4 regions of the Streptomyces sp. NPDC003943 genome follow, and region 1 is predicted to be linked to each of the others. Evidence: riboswitches for the same ligand, from Rfam matches in the RefSeq annotation. Region 1 holds a riboswitch; each other region holds the start of a gene.
The links. A riboswitch is a leader RNA that binds a small molecule or an ion and turns the genes downstream of it on or off. The one in region 1 is predicted to bind cyclic di-AMP.
Positions count from the first base shown of each region.

Region 1 (4,184 bases):
CCTGGAACGCGTCCCGGCGAACACGGCATGGCGGGACGCCCCCTAGAGGGGCGTCTGCAGCGGCATCAGAGCGGCAGCAGGTCGGGGCGCTTGGCCTCGACGTGGTCGCCGGAGCTCTCGCCGCGCAGCCGGCGCCCGATCCACGGGACCAGGTGCTCCTTGGCCCAGTGGATGTCGTCCTTGGTGACCTCGAGGGCGCCCCGCGGCGGCAGCGGCGGCCACGGCTGCTCCGGGTCGGCCGGCACCGGCAGGCCGAGGACCTGGGCGGCGCGCAGCGCGACCCGGGTGTGGCCCTCGGGCGAGAGGTGCAGCCGGTCCTCGTCCCAGGCGCGGCGGTCCTGGACGGACCTGAGCGACCACAGGTCGAGCACGGGGCAGCCGTAGCGGTCGGCGATGGCCCGGACGTGCCCGTTGTACGTGGCGATCTTGCCGCGCAGGTGCTTGAGGAGCGCCACTTCCTTGGTGTCGAAGCCGGTCGTCACCATGACGGTGCCGACGGCGGAGGTCAGGTCGGCGACGGCGCGCTCGAAACGCTCGGCGACGTCGTCGGGGTCGGTCCCGGGGCGGATGATGTCGTTGCCCCCGGCGCAGAAGGTCACCAGGTCCGGGGCGAGTTCCTTCGCCCGTGGGACCTGTTCCGTGACGATCTGGTCGAGAAGGCGCCCCCGTACGGCCAGGTTGGCGTAGCGGAAGGCGTCGTGCTCAGGCAGCTGGTCGGCGAGCAGGACCGCGAATCGGTCCGCCCAGCCGACGAAATTCCCGTCGGGCCCGGGGTCTCCCACGCCCTCGGTGAAGCTGTCACCGATCGCCGCGTACGACCCGAATGCGTTCTTGTCTCGTGATCTCGAATCGTCTGCCACGGGAACTCATCTTTCCCTTATGGATGTGACCTACGCGACCGTAAGGAGGGGTTGACGGCGGGTGACATATGCCACCTGGTAAAGATCGCGCCAATGAGGAATAAGCGAGGCCCCGGCACGTGCTCGTGCCGGGGCCTCGTCACTGACGTTTCGTCAGCGGCGTCAGATGTTGACGCCGTGCTGGCGCAGCGCGGCCAGCGGGTCGATGTCGGAGCCGTAGTCCGGCCCGGTGCGCATCTCGAAGTGGAGGTGCGGGCCGGTGGAGTTGCCGGTCGAGCCGGAGAGGCCGATCACCTGGCCGCCGGTGACGGTCTGGCCGGCGCTCACCGAGATCGAGGAGAGGTGGCCGTACTGGGAGAAGGTGCCGTCGGCGTGCTGGATGACGATCTGGTTGCCGTAGGCGCCGCCCCAGCCGGCGGAGTAGACGGTGCCGGGGCCGACGGCGTGGACGGCCGTGCCGGTGTCGGCGATGAAGTCGACGCCCGTGTGGTAGCCGGAGGACCACATGGAGCCCGGCTGCTTGTACGGGGTGGAGATGCCGCCGTTGAGCGGGACGACCCAGCCGGAGGAGGAGGTCGTCGCGGCCGAAGCCGGGGCGGCGGCCGGAGCGGAGGTGGTCGCGGCGGAGCGCTCGGCGCTGCGCGAGGCGCGCTGCTCGCCGCCGGCCTTGGCCGCGTGGGCCTTCGCCGGGTGGGCCTTCGCCGGGTGGGCCTTGGCGTGGCTCTTGGCGCCGAGGGTCAGCTTCATGCCGGGCAGGATCAGCGAGGGGTTCTCGCCGATGACCTGGCGGTTGTCGCGGTAGAGCTTGTGCCAGCCGCCGGCCAGGTGGTGGTCGGTGGCGATCTTCGACAGGTAGTCGCCGCGGACCACGGTGTACGAGACCGGGGCGGCGGCGTGGGCCTGGGCGGGAGTGACGGCGGCGGGAGTGACGGCGGCGGGGGCCACGGCGGCGACCCGCTGGGGCGTCACGGTCGGGGCGGCCTGCTCGGCGGCGTGGGCGCCGGTCGCGCCGATCAGCGGGAGCGCGACGACGGCGCCACCCGCGCCGGCGGCGACGAACCCGCGGCTGATCGGGTTGGCCTTGGGACGGCGGTGCTTACCCTTCGCGGGCATGGCGAGTTCCTCTCCGTCGCCTGCGAGGTGAGCTGTCGGGTTCGGACTGGAGATGTCCGGCCGCGTGGTCGCGGCTTCACCCCGAGCCGTCCTTCGTGGGTGCTGCATCGAGGGATCGGCAAAGTACCTGGGTCCCCCGCTCCTGCCTGACACGGATGGGTGCGGATTCCGGGCGGCGGCAGGATTCGGCGGTCCGTCCGGATTGAGCGCGACGCTAGACGAGCCGGGTCGACGGGAACAAGCCACGGTTTTTCGGCCACTCTTGATCGAGCGATATCCGGCCGGAATTCCGGTCACCCTGCGTCGATGACGGACCCTCGATTTCCCTTTCCGCGAGGGAATTTGAAAAAGACGATCAGCCACGGTCCGTCACGTTTATGACGCTGCTCACGCTCCGATTCCCATCTCCCCTGCAACCAGGGCGCGTTATCACCAAACCCGCAATACGGACAGATCGCCCATTCCCGCCCGAGGGGGTATGCCGGGGGCGGTCGACCCTGGATGATTGCCCCAGGAGCCGATCTCGAGAGACCAGGAGCAACCTTGACGCAAGCGACCACCGAGCCCGAGCTCGCCGGCGTACGCAACTTCCGTGACCTGGGCGGGCTGCCGACCACGGACGGCCGGGAGGTGCGCCCCGGGCGCCTCTTCCGCAGCGGTCACCTGGCGCACGCCACCCCGGAGGACACCGCGTTCCTCACCACCCTGGCCCTGCACACGGTGTTCGACTTCCGCAACGACGCGGACCGGAAGGTCGAGGGACCGGACGTGGACCTTCCGGGGACACGGAACGTGAACATCCCGCTGAGCGATCCGGCCGACGGCAAGGAGTTCTGGAAGCTGGTGCGCACGGGCGACCTGGCGCAGCTGCGCGAGCTCCTGGCGGACGGCAAGGCCGCGGCCCGGATGTCCGGTTCGTACCGGAAGATGATTGTCGAGAAGACGGCTGAGCACAGCCGGATCCTGCACGCGATGGCCGAGGACAGCGTCCCGGTCCTGATGCACTGCGCGGCCGGCAAGGACCGCGCGGGTCTGGCGATCGCGATATCCCTGCTCGCGCTCGGCGTCGAGCGGGAGGCGATCGAGGCGGACTACCTGAAGTCCAACGCCCCGCACCGCCGCTACAAGGTGCAGCGCAGCTCCACCGCCCCGGACGCCATGTCGCCGGAGGTGATGGAGCTGCTCGCGCCGCTCTTCGACGCGCGGGTGGAGTACCTGCAGGCCGCCTTCGAGGCGATCGAGGCGACCTGGGGCTCGGTGGACGCCTATCTCGCCGAGGGCCTGAAGCTGGCCCCGGAGACCCGGGAGCGGCTGCGCGAGCGGATGCTCACGGAGGCGTAGGGTCCGCGGTTCCGGTCCCGCTACTTCGCCCCCATCGCGAAGAGCAGGTAGAGGAAGGCGGCGAAGAGATGGCCGGCGACCAGATAGGCGAAGAGCCGGAGCACCAGGCCCTTGGGGAACTTGCCCTCACCGCGCTCCTCGCCGGTGACCGGTACGGACTTCTCGGACATGTCGGTCCTTTCTAGACCTAGCGGCGGTGCGGGGTCCCGTCGCCGAGGCACAGCTCGGCGACGGGGCTCTGCATCAGGGTGTGGACGAACAGCAGCTCCGTCCCGGCCTGGGTGGCGGCACCGATCCGGTGCGGGGTGAGCGAGTCGAAGTGGGCGCTGTCCCCGGGATCGAGGACGTGCACCGCCTCGCCGAGCGCGAGCCGCACCCTGCCTTCCAGGACGTGGATCCACTCCTCGCCGGGGTGGACGCGCACGATGTCGGCGCGGGTGGCGTACGGGACGTGGACCCGCAGGCACTGCAGGGCGCGCCCGGCGCCGCCGGCCTGGCGGTAGATCCAGCCGTCCGCCTCGACCGGCTCGGAGCGCCCGGCCCGGACGACCGGGTCGCGCTCCGGCGGCGCCTCGCCGAGCAGCTCGGAGACCGTCGTACCGTAGATACGGGAGAGCGCGAGCAGCATCGGCAGCGAGGGCTGCCGGTTCCCCGTCTCGAGCCTCGACAGATGGGCCGGTGAGAGTCCGGCGCGCTGGGCGGCCGCCTCCAGGGTGAGCCCGCGCCGCCGGCGCAGGGCCCGCAGCTGGGGGGCGACGTCCGGTACGGCGTCGGTGACGTGGTCCATGTGTCCATTGCGCCAGGCTTGTGCCTCTGAGGCAACTTTCTTGCCTCAGAGGCAAACCCCGCTCGACGCGATCCGGTCAGTGC
Region 1 is NZ_JBSGIW010000024.1:47,083-51,266, forward strand. Features, by position in the region: gene ACWEV0_RS13170 (STM4011 family radical SAM protein) at 1-46, shown strand, start outside; gene ACWEV0_RS13175 (SGNH/GDSL hydrolase family protein) at 66-860, opposite strand; gene ACWEV0_RS13180 (M23 family metallopeptidase) at 1,023-1,973, opposite strand; cyclic di-AMP (ydaO/yuaA leader) riboswitch at 1,978-2,145, opposite strand; gene ACWEV0_RS13185 (tyrosine-protein phosphatase) at 2,475-3,314, shown strand; gene ACWEV0_RS13190 (DUF6126 family protein) at 3,335-3,484, opposite strand; gene ACWEV0_RS13195 (helix-turn-helix domain-containing protein) at 3,502-4,101, opposite strand.

Region 2 (4,184 bases), on a different contig from region 1:
CCACGGTGCGTCCCGCGAACGACAGCGACTGGCGCCGCACGTTCAGCCGCACGGCGAGTCCCTCCAGGAACGTGACGACGTCGGAGCTGCGCGTCATGGCCGCTCCTCACGCGCACGACGCGGGGACCCGGGGCGGTGCCGCCTCACCAGCGGTACCAGCGGGAGCCCGAGCTGCGCACCAGGAAGCCCAGCAGCCAGACGACGAGCAGGGCCAGAGCGATCCACCACAGCACGTGGGCGGCGAATCCCACGCCGAAGAGCAGCAGGAGAACCAGCAGGACGAGGAGCAGGGCGATCATGACGCGCCTCCTTCGGTGACACGTTCGGTAGCGCTTGGCTGCGCGGCTACCCGCCCCTGGTGCCCGTAACCCCTTCAACCTCTCCCGGCGGTCCGGCGGTCCGGCGGTCCGGCGGTCACAGGGCGTCGGCGGCGGTCCGCAGGTCGGCGACCAGGCCCGCGTACATCTCCTCGCGGTCCCCGCCGCTCCGCGCCCGCAGGATGGCGGACGGATGGACGGTCGCGAGCACCCGCAGGTCCCCGCTCTCCCCGTCCGGCAGCGGCCGGGGTACGCCGCGGTCGGTGCCGACCCGGAACGACGGCCCGAGCAGGGCGCGGCCGGCCGTCGCGCCCAGCGTGACCACGAGCTCGGGCGAGACCAGCCGGAGCTCGGCGCGCAGCCAGGGGCGGCAGGCGAGGGTCTCGCGCAGGGTCGGCGTCTTGTGGATGCGGCGCTTGCGGGTCTCGTCCTGGGTGAACTTGAAGTGCTTGACCGCGTTCGTGAGGTACACCCCGTCCTCGTCGATGCCCGCCTCGCGCAGCGCCCGCGACAGCAGCCGGCCCGCCGGCCCGACGAACGGCTCGCCCTCCCGGTCCTCCTGGTCGCCGGGCTGTTCGCCGACCAGCATCAGCCGCGCGTGCGCGTCGCCGCGCCCGAAGACCGTGCCGGTCGTGTTCTCGTGCAGCGGGCAGCCCCGGCAGTCCGCCGCGGCACGCCGGTGCGCGGGGATGCCGCCGCGCGCCGGCAGGAAGGGGGTGGCGTCGTACGACTCGGGGCCGGTGCCGGTGCCGGTGCCGGTGCCGTCGTCATGGGTGCTGTTCATGGGCCCTCCTCGACTCCACGGCTACCCCGAATCACGCCGGGCAAATCGGACTATATTTACCCATTCTATTCAAATGGAGAAATGCGGATGAGGTGCCTCATGAGTGCATTTAGTAGATAAGGCGGGGCGCGGTCGGTGCGGGTGATTCGGGTCACGGTCCGCCCGGCTCGGCCGATGCTGGCGCGGCGTCAAGTCCGCACCTCCCGAAAAGGGTTGGGGAATCGGGTCCAGGTAAGCGGAATGATCCTTTTGTGTTTCCGGGAAAGGTCATTTCCGGTGCGCTAATTCCGTCTTGTTTTCGTCGTTTGTTTTCGCATACGGTCACGCCGCAACCGGACGGAAACGCCGAATCCTGCCACCGCCCGGAAACCGCACTCACCACACTCGCCCGGCAGGAGCGGGGGACCCAGGTTTGCCGCCGGTCCCGGGATCCCGGGACGGCTAGGGGTGAAGCCGTGCGCGCCACGGCCGGGCATCTCCTGCCCGAACCCGACAGCTCACCTCGCAGGCGGAGGAGAGGAATTCGCCATGCGTGGACACGGGAAGCACCGACGCCCCAAGCGCACCCCGCTCGCTCGCTCCCTCGCCGTCGCCGGCCTCACCGGCAGCGCCGCACTCGCCCTGCCGCTGGCCGGGGCGACCGGCGCCGTGGCGGCCGAGCCGCACGCGGCCCAGACCGTCGCAGTCGAAAAGGCCGTGGCGCAGACGGCCGTACGGAAGGCCGTGCAGGCCGGTCCGGTCCGGTATTCCGTCGTCGCCGGTGACTCGCTTTCCGGGATCGCCGAGAAGTACTCGGTCCGGGGCGGCTGGAAGAAGATCTACCAGGACAACCGCCGGGCCATCGGCCACGACCCCCGGCTCATCCGGCCCGGGCTGAAGCTGACCGTCGACCCGACGTCCCGGCAGGCCCCGGCGGCCCCGCGCTTCACCGGCGCGAGCGCGAGCGCGGCGGGCACCGTGGTCCAGGCGTCCGTCCCGGCCGCGGCCACGACCGCCAAGACCGCCAAGACCGCCGGCTCCGGCACGTACGCGAACAACCTCGACGGTTGGATCCGCGAGGCCCTCGACGTCATGGCCCGCAACGGCATCCCCGGCAGCTACGACGGCATCTACCGCAACATCATGCGCGAGTCCTCGGGCAACCCGCAGGCCATCAACAACTGGGACTCCAACGCGGTCGCCGGCACCCCGTCCAAGGGCCTGCTCCAGGTGATCGACCCCACCTTCCAGGCGTACCACGTGGCCGGCACCGCCGACGACGTCTACGACCCGGTCGCCAACATCGCCGCGGCCTGCAACTACGCCGCCGCCAAGTACGGCTCCATCGACAACGTCTTCGGCGCCTACTGACCGTTCCTCTTCCGTGCCGCCCGGCCCCCCGAATGGACCGGGCGGTACGAAAAGAGGTACGAAGTCCTGCGTGAAGGATCAACCTCAGGGGCCGCAGGAGCCGCAAGGATCGCAGATGTCGCAGGTGTCGCAGGAGCCTCAGGATCAGGAACCCCAGGACTCCCGGAGCGCGACCGTCCGGGTGTTCATCGCCCTGGCGCCGCCCGACGAAGCCAAGGAGGAGCTGGCCCGCGAGCTGCGGCCCGCCTACGAGGCGTACCCGACCCTGCGGCAGAACCGCATCGAGGACTGGCACATCACCCTGGCCTTCCTCGGCGAGCTCCCCGCCGCGGCCGTCCCGCCGCTGCGACCCGCGCTCGCGGAACTCGCCGCCGCGCGCCGGCCGCTGGAACTGACGCTGCGCGGCGGCGGCCACTTCGACGAACGGGTGCTGTGGAGCGGCATCGCCGGCGACCTGGAAGGGCTGCACCTCCTCGCCGCTGACGTCCGCGCCGTCGTGAAGGCGTGCGGCATCCCCTTCGAGGACCGCCCGCTGCGCCCGCACCTCACCCTGGCCCGGGCCCGCCGCGGCGACACGGCCTCCGTGGCCGCGGTCGCCGCCGGCCTCGGAGGCTTCACCGGCCGTACCTGGCGCACCGAGCGCCTGCACCTCGTCGGCAGCAACTTCGGCCGCGGCCCCGCGCCCATCCGCTACCGCGACATCGAGTCCTGGCCCCTCGGCGAGCCCCTCGGCGGGCCCCTCGGCGGCCGCTGACCGGGCCGAAGAGGCGGGGTGTCGCCTCGCGTGGCCGCTCTCCTACAGTGCGTGATGCACCGGTCCCGCCGAGTCAGGAGAAGCCCGTGGCCGTAGCAGTGCCCGAACTCGATGCCGCCGCCGTCGAGCGGTGGCGGGCCGGAGGTGGAGAGCTCGTCGACCTCTTCGCCCAGGCGCGCGACGCACACGGCGGGGTCGCCGGGGTGCGGATCGGGGAGCGGCCCACCGTCGTGGTGACCGGCGCCGAGGCGGTGCGGCAGGTGCTCGCCGTGCGCCCCGACCGGTACGTGAAGCGCTCGCACCGGGCCCGGCTGCTCGTCGGCGACGGGGTGCTCTCCGCGACGGGCGAGGCGTGGCAGCGCCAACGCCGCATGCTGCAGGCCCAGTTCACCGGCCGCGGGATGCGCAGGTATGAGCAGCGGATCGCCGCGGCCGCCCGGACGACCGCGGCGCGCTGGGACGCGTACGCCCGTACGGGGGAGGTCTTCGACGTCGGCGAGGAGATGCGGCGCTTCGCCCTGGACACCATCTGGCGCTCGCTCACCGGGCACGCCCTCGACCCCGTGACGGAACGCGAACTGGCCGCCCTCCCCGAGGTGGTGGCCGCGATGCCGAGCCTGCCCGCCGACAGCGCCACCGCCCGGGCGGCCGTCGCCGCCGAGCTGGCGCGGATTGACGCGGTGGCGCACCACGCCGTCGCCGCCGCCCGCGACGGCGGCGCCGGCCCCGAAGGGCCGGGCCTCCTGCACGTACTCGTCGAGGCCGGCGAGACCCGTCCGGAGTACACCGACCGGCTGATCCGCGACGAACTCGTCACCCTGATGCTCGCCGGCCACGAGACCACCGCCACCACCCTCACCTGGCTGCATCTCCTCCTCGACCGGCACCCGGAGGAGCGCGAGCGGGCGCTCGCGGCCGGGCCCGAGGGCTCACCCGAACGGCAGCAGGCGGTGTCGGCGCTCGTCCACGAGACCCTCCG
Region 2 is NZ_JBSGIW010000021.1:54,582-58,765, reverse strand. Features, by position in the region: gene ACWEV0_RS12055 (SDR family oxidoreductase) at 1-97, opposite strand, end outside; gene ACWEV0_RS12050 (hydrophobic protein) at 144-299, opposite strand; gene ACWEV0_RS12045 (UdgX family uracil-DNA binding protein) at 415-1,101, opposite strand; cyclic di-AMP (ydaO/yuaA leader) riboswitch at 1,468-1,625, shown strand; gene ACWEV0_RS12040 (transglycosylase SLT domain-containing protein) at 1,630-2,451, shown strand; gene thpR (RNA 2',3'-cyclic phosphodiesterase) at 2,567-3,205, shown strand; gene ACWEV0_RS12030 (cytochrome P450) at 3,292-4,184, shown strand, end outside.
Region 2: another riboswitch for cyclic di-AMP. It lies ahead of ACWEV0_RS12040 (transglycosylase SLT domain-containing protein); the one in region 1 lies ahead of ACWEV0_RS13180 (M23 family metallopeptidase).

Region 3 (4,184 bases), on a different contig from region 1:
GCCAGCTCGGCGTCCGTCAGCTTCAGCTCGGTGGCGGCGAGGAGCGCCGGGAGCTGCTCGACCGTGCGGGCCGAGGCGATCGGGGCGACGACGGTAGGACGAGCGGCCAGCCAGGCGAGGGCGACCGAGGCGACCTCGGCGTCATGCGCCTCGGCGACGGCGTCCAGGGCCGCGAGCACCTTCCGGCCGCGCTCGGTGTCCAGGTGCTTGGCAGCGCCGGCGGCCCGGACGCTGGAGACGGCGACGCCGGGGCGGTACTTGCCGGTGAGGAAGCCGGCGGCGAGACCGAAGTACGGGACGGCCGCGAGCCCGGCCTGCTCGGCGGTCTCCAGGAGCGGGCCCTCGTAGGTGTCGCGGGAGACCAGGTTGTAGTGCGGCTGGAGGGCGACATAGCGGGCGAGACCCTCGGCCTCGGCGAAGTCGAGGGAGGCGCGCAGCCGCTCCGGGGAGATGTTGGAGGCGGCGACGGCCCGCACCTTGCCGTCCTTCACCAGCTGGTCGAGGGCGGTGACGATCTCCTCCACGGGCACGGACTCGTCGTCGAAGTGCGTGTAGTAGAGGTCGATGTAATCGGTGCCGAGGCGGCGCAGCGACTCCTCGGCGCCGGCCTTGATGGTGGGCGCGCTCAAGCCCTTGTAGCGGGAGTGGGCACCGACCTTGGTGGCGACGAGGACGTCGGAGCGGTTGCCGCGGGAGGCGAGCCAGCGGCCGATGACCGTCTCGGACTCGCCGCCCTCGTGGCCCTCGACCCACTCCGAGTAGACGTCGGCGGTGTCGACGAAGTTGCCGCCGGCGGCCGCGTAGGCGTCGAGGACGGCGAAGGACTGCGCCTCGTCGGCGCTCCAGCCGAAGACGTTGCCGCCAAGGGCGAGCGGGAAGACGTGCAGATCGGAAGAGCCCAGCTGGCGAAGAGAGGTCATGGGGTGATCAACCCTCCGCACCGCCGGGCCTATTCCGGTCGGCTGCCGGTCGGCTGCCGGTCGGCCGGTCCTGAAGGGCCCGGCTCAGTAGTCGAGGCCCTTGGAGCGCAGCCAGGCGCCCGGGTCCATGCGGTCGCCGGAGGCGGTGTGGATCTCCAGGTGGAGGTGGGGGCCCGTGACATTGCCGGTGGCGCCGACGCGGCCGATGGTGTCGGCGGTGGAGACGGACTGGCCGACGGCGACCGTCATGGAGGAGAGGTGGCAGTACCAGACCTCGGTGCCGTCCTCGAGCTCCAGGACGATCCGGTAGCCGTAGGAGCCGGACCAGCCGGCCGACTTCACGGTGCCGCTGTGGACGGCCTTGACCGGGGTGCCGGTGGGGGCGGCGAAGTCCAGGCCGGTGTGGTAGCCGGAGGACCACATCGAGCCGGCCTCGCCGTAGGTGGAGGTGATCGTGTACGAGGAGGTGGGCAGGGAGTAGCTGGCGGCGAGCTTGGCCAGGCGCTCGGCCTCGGCCTTCGCCGCGGCCTCCTCCTCCGCCTTCTTCTTCGCCTCGGCGGCCGCCTGCTCCGCCGCGTCGGCCTTGGCCGCGGCCTCGGCGGCCGCCTTCTCGGCGGCGGCCTTCTCCGCCGTCGCCTTCTCGGCGGCGTCGGCGGCGGCCTGCTGCTGCTCGGCCTGCTGGAGGATGCGGGCGCGCAGGGCCTCGCCGGCGTCGGCCGACGTCTGCGTCGTGGCGCCGGCGCCCTCGTCCTCGGCGGTGGTGTAGGTGAGGGCGGTGAGCGGCTGGGTGTTGCCGTTTCCGGCGGAGTCGGTGTGGGCGTCGTGGCCGATCAGCTCGCCGACGCCGGGGAGTTCGCTCGCGTCGGGCAGGTCGACGTCCGGCAGGTCCGGCAGGGAGATCGCGACCGGCGGCTTCTGCTGGGCGGTGGCGAGACCGCCGGCGCCGACGGCGGCGATGACGCCGACGCCGAGGACGGTGGAGGAGCGGGCGAAGTTGGAGCGCTGCTTGACCACGCGGTGGCGCCCGCCGGAACGGCTCTGGGCCCGCAGGGAGTCCTCGGTGGGGTTCCACTCCTCGGCCGCCCCGTCCGTGCCGCCCGCGCCAGGGGCGTCGTAGGAGGCGAAGGGGGTATGCGGAGCGGGGGTGTTGGAGGCCACGGAGGCGCTCTCCTTTCCTTCCTTCTCGCCTACCGGGTTAGCTGACGGGTTCGGAGCAGGAAGGTCTCCTACGGACGTGCCGCACGGGTGCGGCGGGGCCCGATTCACCCCAAGTGGTGGTTCCCCGGTTCCCTTGCGGGATTCGGCGCGTGCGCACGGTGCCGCCTCTTGCGACGGCTGGGACGACCGCGCTGCGTTATCGAACGTTAATAGACACGGGCACCCGATTCCAAGCCGTCCCCCTTGATCATTCGCTGAATTGGGAGGGAATCGCCCGAGTTGAGCCCCCTTCAGAAGCGGCCGGAATCACAGCAACTATCTGACGTTACGTCAATTGTTATCGGAGGGAGACCTGTCGACTACACCCCGTCATGAACCCTCCGCGTCCGTCGTCGGCAGCCCGGGCGGGACGGCCGGCGGGCCCACCGGCGGCACCACCGGCATCGTCCGCCGCCGCTCCGGCTGCCCCACCGCCGGCCGGCTCACCGCGAGCAGCGCCATGTCGTCCGTCGAGCCCCCGCCCGTGTGCCGGCGCACGTCCGCCACGAGCGCGTCGAGCAGCTCCTCCGGCCCCGGGAAGATCCGCCCCGCCAGCCGCGCCCCCGGGTCGTAGAAGACCCCGGCCGCGTCCCGCGCCTCCGACAGGCCGTCCGTGTAGAACAGCAGCGTCGCGCCCGGCGGAAAAGGCGACTCGTCGGCCCGGTCCGGCCACACCCCGAGGTCCCCCATCCCCAGCGGCAGCGCCGCCTCGCCCGGCCGCAGCGGCGTCACGCCCCCGTCCTCGTACAGCAGCAGCGGCTCGGGATGGCCGCGGTTCACCACCCGTACGAGCCGCTCCCCGCCCCGCGACGCACGCGGGATCTCGGCGAGGACCGCCGTCGTGAACCCCTCGAAGGCGTCGAGGCCCTCTCGCCGAACGCCCTCCCGGGCCAGCGCCCGTTCGAGCCGCGACGCGACCCCCTCCAGGCTCGCCTCCTGCTCGGCCGCCTCCCGGAAGGCGCCGATGACGACCGCGACCGCCTCCACCGCGTCGAGCCCCTTGCCGCGCACGTCACCGACCACGAGCCGCACCCCGTGCGGGGTGTCCTGCACCGCGAAGAGATCGCCGCCGATGAACGCGTCCGCCCGCGCCGCCTCGTACCGGGCCGCGACCCGCAGGCCGCCGATCCGCTCGGCGGGCGCCGGAAGCACCGCCTTCTGCGCGGTCTCCGCGATCTCCCGCGCCGAGGCGAGCCGTTCGCCGCTGCGCCGCACCACCCGGTTGATCAGCAGGCCGAGCGCCGCGACCGTCACGACGGTCAGCGTCTCCGTGAACGAGGGGATGGTGTCGGCGGTCCGGTTGTAGAGGTGCAGGCCGATGCTCGCGAGCACGGCGGCGACGCCGGTGAGCAGCGTCGTCAGGGTCGAGAAGAAGGGCGCGGCGATCAGCGGCGCCGCCGAGTACAGCGGCGCCGCCGTGAAGGTGGACGGGGTCGCCAGGTCGTAGAGCACCCCGCCCACGATCAGCAGCGGCGGCAGCGCACGGAGGAACCGCCGGCTGCCCCGGTACGCGCCGGGGTCACCCCTGGGGGTGTCGCCCCGCCCGCGCCGCGCCGCCGCTCGCGCCACCCTGTGCTCCCTGGTCCCGGTTGCGGGCGGCGGACGGTATCCGCGCCCTCCCCAGGGTGCGGTCACCCCCCGCGGCTCGGCGACTCCTCCTCGGCCGGTTGGCTTACGGCGAGCCGCCCGCTCCGCGCGAGCGCCGCCATGGCCGCCGCGCACCCGAGCCCGACCGCGCACAGCACCAGCCAGGGCGCCGCCGACCAGCCCGTCACATCGAGCAGGGCGCCCGTGCCCAGGTTCCCGAGCGTGATGCCGATCCCGCAGACGGTGTTGTAGAGCCCGTAGTGGGTGGCGACCCAGCGCCCCCGGGACAGGGCCACGACCGTGTCCATCTCGTACGGGTAGAGCACCGCGTTCGCCACCGCCAGGACCGCCGCGCACGCCAGCAGCGCCCACACCGAGCGGCCGAGCGCCGCCGGCACCAGGAACGCCGCGCCCATCAGCGCGAGCCCGAGCACCAGGCACCGCTCGCGCGACAGCCGCGCCTTGCACCAGGCGGTGATC
Region 3 is NZ_JBSGIW010000012.1:22,143-26,326, forward strand. Features, by position in the region: gene ACWEV0_RS07490 (aldo/keto reductase) at 1-920, opposite strand, end outside; gene ACWEV0_RS07495 (peptidoglycan DD-metalloendopeptidase family protein) at 1,005-2,078, opposite strand; cyclic di-AMP (ydaO/yuaA leader) riboswitch at 2,091-2,236, opposite strand; gene ACWEV0_RS07500 (PP2C family protein-serine/threonine phosphatase) at 2,448-3,686, opposite strand; gene ACWEV0_RS07505 (MFS transporter) at 3,749-4,184, opposite strand, start outside.
Region 3: another riboswitch for cyclic di-AMP. It lies ahead of ACWEV0_RS07495 (peptidoglycan DD-metalloendopeptidase family protein); the one in region 1 lies ahead of ACWEV0_RS13180 (M23 family metallopeptidase).

Region 4 (4,184 bases), on a different contig from region 1:
TCCTCGATGCCGCGGGCGAGGCGCTCCGGGTTGGTGACGAAGAGGTCGTCGCCGACGAGCTGCACCTTGGCGCCGAGCTTCTCGGTGATGACCTTCCAGCCGGCCCAGTCGTCCTCGAACAGCGGGTCCTCGATGGAGACGAGCGGGTACGCGGAGACGAGCTCCTCGTAGTACTCGGTCATCTCGGCGGCCGAGCGGGCCTTGCCCTCGAACTCGTACGAGCCGTCCTTGTAGAACTCGGAGGCGGCCACGTCGAGCGCGAGCGCGACGTCCTTGCCGGGCACGTAGCCGGCCTGCTTGATGGCCTCGAGGATGAGGTCGAGGGCCTCGCGGTTGGAGCCGAGGTTCGGGGCGAAGCCGCCCTCGTCGCCGAGGCCGGTGGACAGACCCTTGTCCCTCAGGACCTTCTTGAGGGTGTGGTAGACCTCGGTGCCCCAGCGCAGGGCCTCGGAGAAGGACTCCGCGCCGATCGGGGCGATCATGAACTCCTGGATGTCCACGTTGGAGTCGGCGTGCGAGCCGCCGTTCAGGATGTTCATCATCGGAACGGGCAGCAGGTGCGCGTTCGGGCCGCCCAGGTAGCGGAAGAGCGGGAGGTCGGACGCCTCGGAGGCGGCGTGCGCGACGGCGAGCGAGACGCCGAGGATGGCGTTGGCGCCGAGCGAGCCCTTGTTCTCGGTCGCGTCCAGGTCGAACATCGCCTGGTCGATCAGGCGCTGCTCGGTGGCGTCGTAGCCGACGAGCTCCGGGCCGATCTGCTCGATGACGGCGAGGACGGCCTTCTCGACGCCCTTGCCGAGGTAGCGGTTGGGGTCCCCGTCGCGGAGCTCAATGGCCTCGAACGCACCAGTGGAGGCACCGGAGGGAACGGCAGCACGGCCGGTGCTGCCGTCGTCGAGGCCGACCTCGACCTCGACGGTGGGGTTGCCTCGGGAGTCCAGGATTTCCCGGGCTACGACGACGTCGATGGACGGCACGAGCATCTCCTTCTGGGATGTGACGCTGGTTGTGACGCATGCGGCAAGGTCTCGTTCGCCTTGCGACAAGAGCCTAACCGGCCCGGGGGCTCCGGCCAGCCGGGCGCCCGCCCCCTGGGACGAAAAAGGACCCAACGGCATGCATTGAGGGACGAAAGACCTCGGTTACCGATCGGTACGAAACGGGCCCGGAGCGCAGGCTCCGGGCCCGTTCCAGGGTCACCGCGGGGGGACAGTCGTCAGGCTCACTTGAGGTGGAGCTGCTGGCCCGGGTAGATCAGGTCGGCGTCCTGGACGATGTTCTTGTTCAGCTGGAACAGCTTCTGCCAGCCACCCTTGACGTGGTGCGTCTGGGCGATCTTGCTCAGCGTGTCGCCGGCCTTGACCTTGTACTCGCCGTCACCCTTGGCGACCTTCTTGCCGGTCGGGGTGGTGACGGTCTTCGCGGCCTTCGGCGCGGTGCGCTTCTCGCTGCGGGTGGTCGGCTGCTCGGCGGCGCGCTGGGTGGTGGTCGTCGGCGCGGCCGGCTTCGGGGCCGGGGCCGGGGCCTCGGCGGAGCCGCCGTCGTACGAGGCGCTGGACAGGCCCACGCCGCAGCTCGGCCAGGCACCCTTGCCCTGGCCCGCCAGGACCTTCTCGGCGACGGCGATCTGCTGCGACTTGGAGGCCAGGTCGGCGCGGGAGGCGTAGGCGGTGCCGCCGTAGGCGGCCCAGGTGGAGTTGGTGAACTGCAGGCCGCCGTAGAAGCCGTTGCCCGTGTTGATGGACCAGTCGCCGCCGGACTCGCACTGGGCGACGGCGTCCCACTCGGAGGCGGTGGCGGCCGAGGCGGTGCCCGCGGTCATCAGCGGGGCGGCGACGGCGACGCCGGCGACACCGGCGAGGGTGACGACGCGGGTGGCCTTGGACGGACGACGGTGTTTGCCCTTGCCGGAAAGCAGCATGGAAGTTCTCCTCACCGACGCCTACGAGGTGAGCTGTCGGGTTCGGGCGAGTGAGTTGCCCGGCCGCGTGTCCTTGCACGCGGCTCCACCCCAAGCCGGTCGTCGGCCGTCTGTCTCAACGGCCGGGGCCGGCACTTACCTTGGGTCCCCCGCTCCTGCCTTCGGCGCTTGCGCGACGACTGTTCCCGGCGTCCGGCGGCAGGATTCGGCGTACCGGTCGGCGGGGCCCGCGGTGGCGAGCGGTCACGACCGTAGACACACCGCCGGGGGAAGTTCAAAGCCCATCAACCCGGAAAAATCGCCCCTACTTGCACTCCGTCAGGTGACGTTTGTGCAGGTGAGGGGCGAAACGCGCAAAGTTTGCGGACGTGACACGGCCGTTCGGCAAGAGAGACTCATGTCTCACTTGCACAGAACCGGACATTCAGTCCCTAACTACCCCTCAGGCGTGGCCTCGGGCGCGGTCTTCCCGAGGCTCAACTCAAGGCTCTGACCAGGGATGATGAGGTCGGGGTCGGTGCCGACCGTCTTCTTGTTGGCGTCGTAGAGCGCGGTCCAGCCGCCGGGCAGGGCGTTCTGCTGTGCAATGTCCGACAGGCTGTCACCCGGCTTGACGGTGTATTCGTCCGTGCTGGGCGTGTTGTCCGTGTTGTCCGTAGCCGTGTCACCGGTCGCGTCGCCGGTCGGAGCGGCATGCCGTCCGGATTCGGACGTACTGTCCGTCTCGCCCGGTTCCTCCGTCGCGGCGTCACCGCGGTGCTTGCCCGTGCCGGCGGGGGCCGTCTCGGACGCACCAGGCGTACCGGACACACCGGACTCATCGGGCGTACCGGAAGTCCCGGGCGTCACGGGAGTGGTGGGCGAGGCGGGCGTGGTCGGCGTGGTCGAGGACGACGGGGCGGCCGGGGTGGTGGGCGCGGCGGGCGTCGTGGCGCTCGACGAGGGCTCGGTGGTCTTCGTGCCCGACTCGGTGGGCAGGCCCTCGGTGCGGTTCGACTCGTGGACGGGCGCCGTGGACTGCGTGGGCGTGGTGGCCGGGCCCGGGTCGACGGCGGGCTTCTTGCCGTCGTTCTTCAGGCCGGCGATCGGCGCGCAGGTGGCCCACTGGGTGTCACCGGCGGCGAGGGCCTTGTCGGCGATCGCGATCTGCTGGGCGCGGCTGGCGAGGTCGGCGCTGGGCGCGTAGGCGAGGCCGCCGTGCCGCTCCCAGCTCTCCTGGGTGAACTGGAGCCCGCCGTAGAGACCGTTGCCGAAGTTGGCGCTCCAGGCGCCGCCCGACTCGCACTCGGCGACCCGGTCCCAGGTCGGTGCGTCGGCGGCGGAGGCGGAGCCGGTGGCGAGCAGCGGCAGCGCCATGGCCGAGCCGGTGACTCCCGCGGCGACGACGATCGCGGGGGCCTGGCGGGGTCTGCGGTGACGTCCGTTCCCGGAGCGCATGCGGAGTGCCTTTCGCGTGACTGCTGAGACTGCGGGTGAACGTAGCGGCATTCGAACGCACGTCACAAGTCGATGCAGCGCAGATCACGCGAAGATCACAGTATTGACGCTCCGTCAGTTCCGGACGGTTTTGTGGGAAGCGCTGAACTCGACCGGAAGCGTGCGCAGGCCACGCATGATGAGCCCGCCGCGCCACCGCAGTTCCGCCGGATCGGCCCCAAGTCGCAGGTCTGGCAGGCGAGTCAGCAGCGTCGCGAGGGCCGTCTGTCCTTCGAGGCGCGCCAGCGGGGCCCCCAGGCAGTAGTGGATGCCGTGCCCGTATCCCAGGTGCTGGTTGTCGCGGCGCGCCAGATCCAGCGTGTCCGGCTCGTCGAAGCGCGCCGGGTCGCGGTCCGCGGCCGCGAGGACCACCAGGACCGGGTCGCCGGCCGGGATGTCCTGGCCGCCGATGGTCAGTGCCTCGGTGGCGAAGCGCCAGGTCGCGAGCTCCACCGGTCCGTCGTACCGCAGCAGCTCCTCGATGCCGGTCTCCAGGAGCGCCGTCTCGCCCGCCGCGATCGACTCCTGGAGGCGGCCGCGCTGCTCGGGGTTGCGGAGCAGGGCGTACACCCCGTTGCCGATCAGGTTGACCGTGGTCTCGAATCCGGCGAAGAGAAGGATGAAGGCCATGGCGGCGGCCTCGTTCTCGGTGAGGTGCTCGCCGTGGTCCGACGCCTTGATCAGCCCGGAGATCAGGTCGTCCCCCGGCTCCTCCCGCTTCTTGTGGATGAGCTCGGCGAGGTAGCCCCGCATCTTCTTCACCGACCGCGCCACCCCGCCGCGCGGC
Region 4 is NZ_JBSGIW010000059.1:27,522-31,705, forward strand. Features, by position in the region: gene eno (phosphopyruvate hydratase) at 1-983, opposite strand, end outside; gene ACWEV0_RS23215 (transglycosylase family protein) at 1,223-1,921, opposite strand; cyclic di-AMP (ydaO/yuaA leader) riboswitch at 1,925-2,098, opposite strand; gene ACWEV0_RS23220 (transglycosylase family protein) at 2,357-3,358, opposite strand; gene ACWEV0_RS23225 (cytochrome P450 family protein) at 3,473-4,184, opposite strand, start outside.
Region 4: another riboswitch for cyclic di-AMP. It lies ahead of ACWEV0_RS23215 (transglycosylase family protein); the one in region 1 lies ahead of ACWEV0_RS13180 (M23 family metallopeptidase).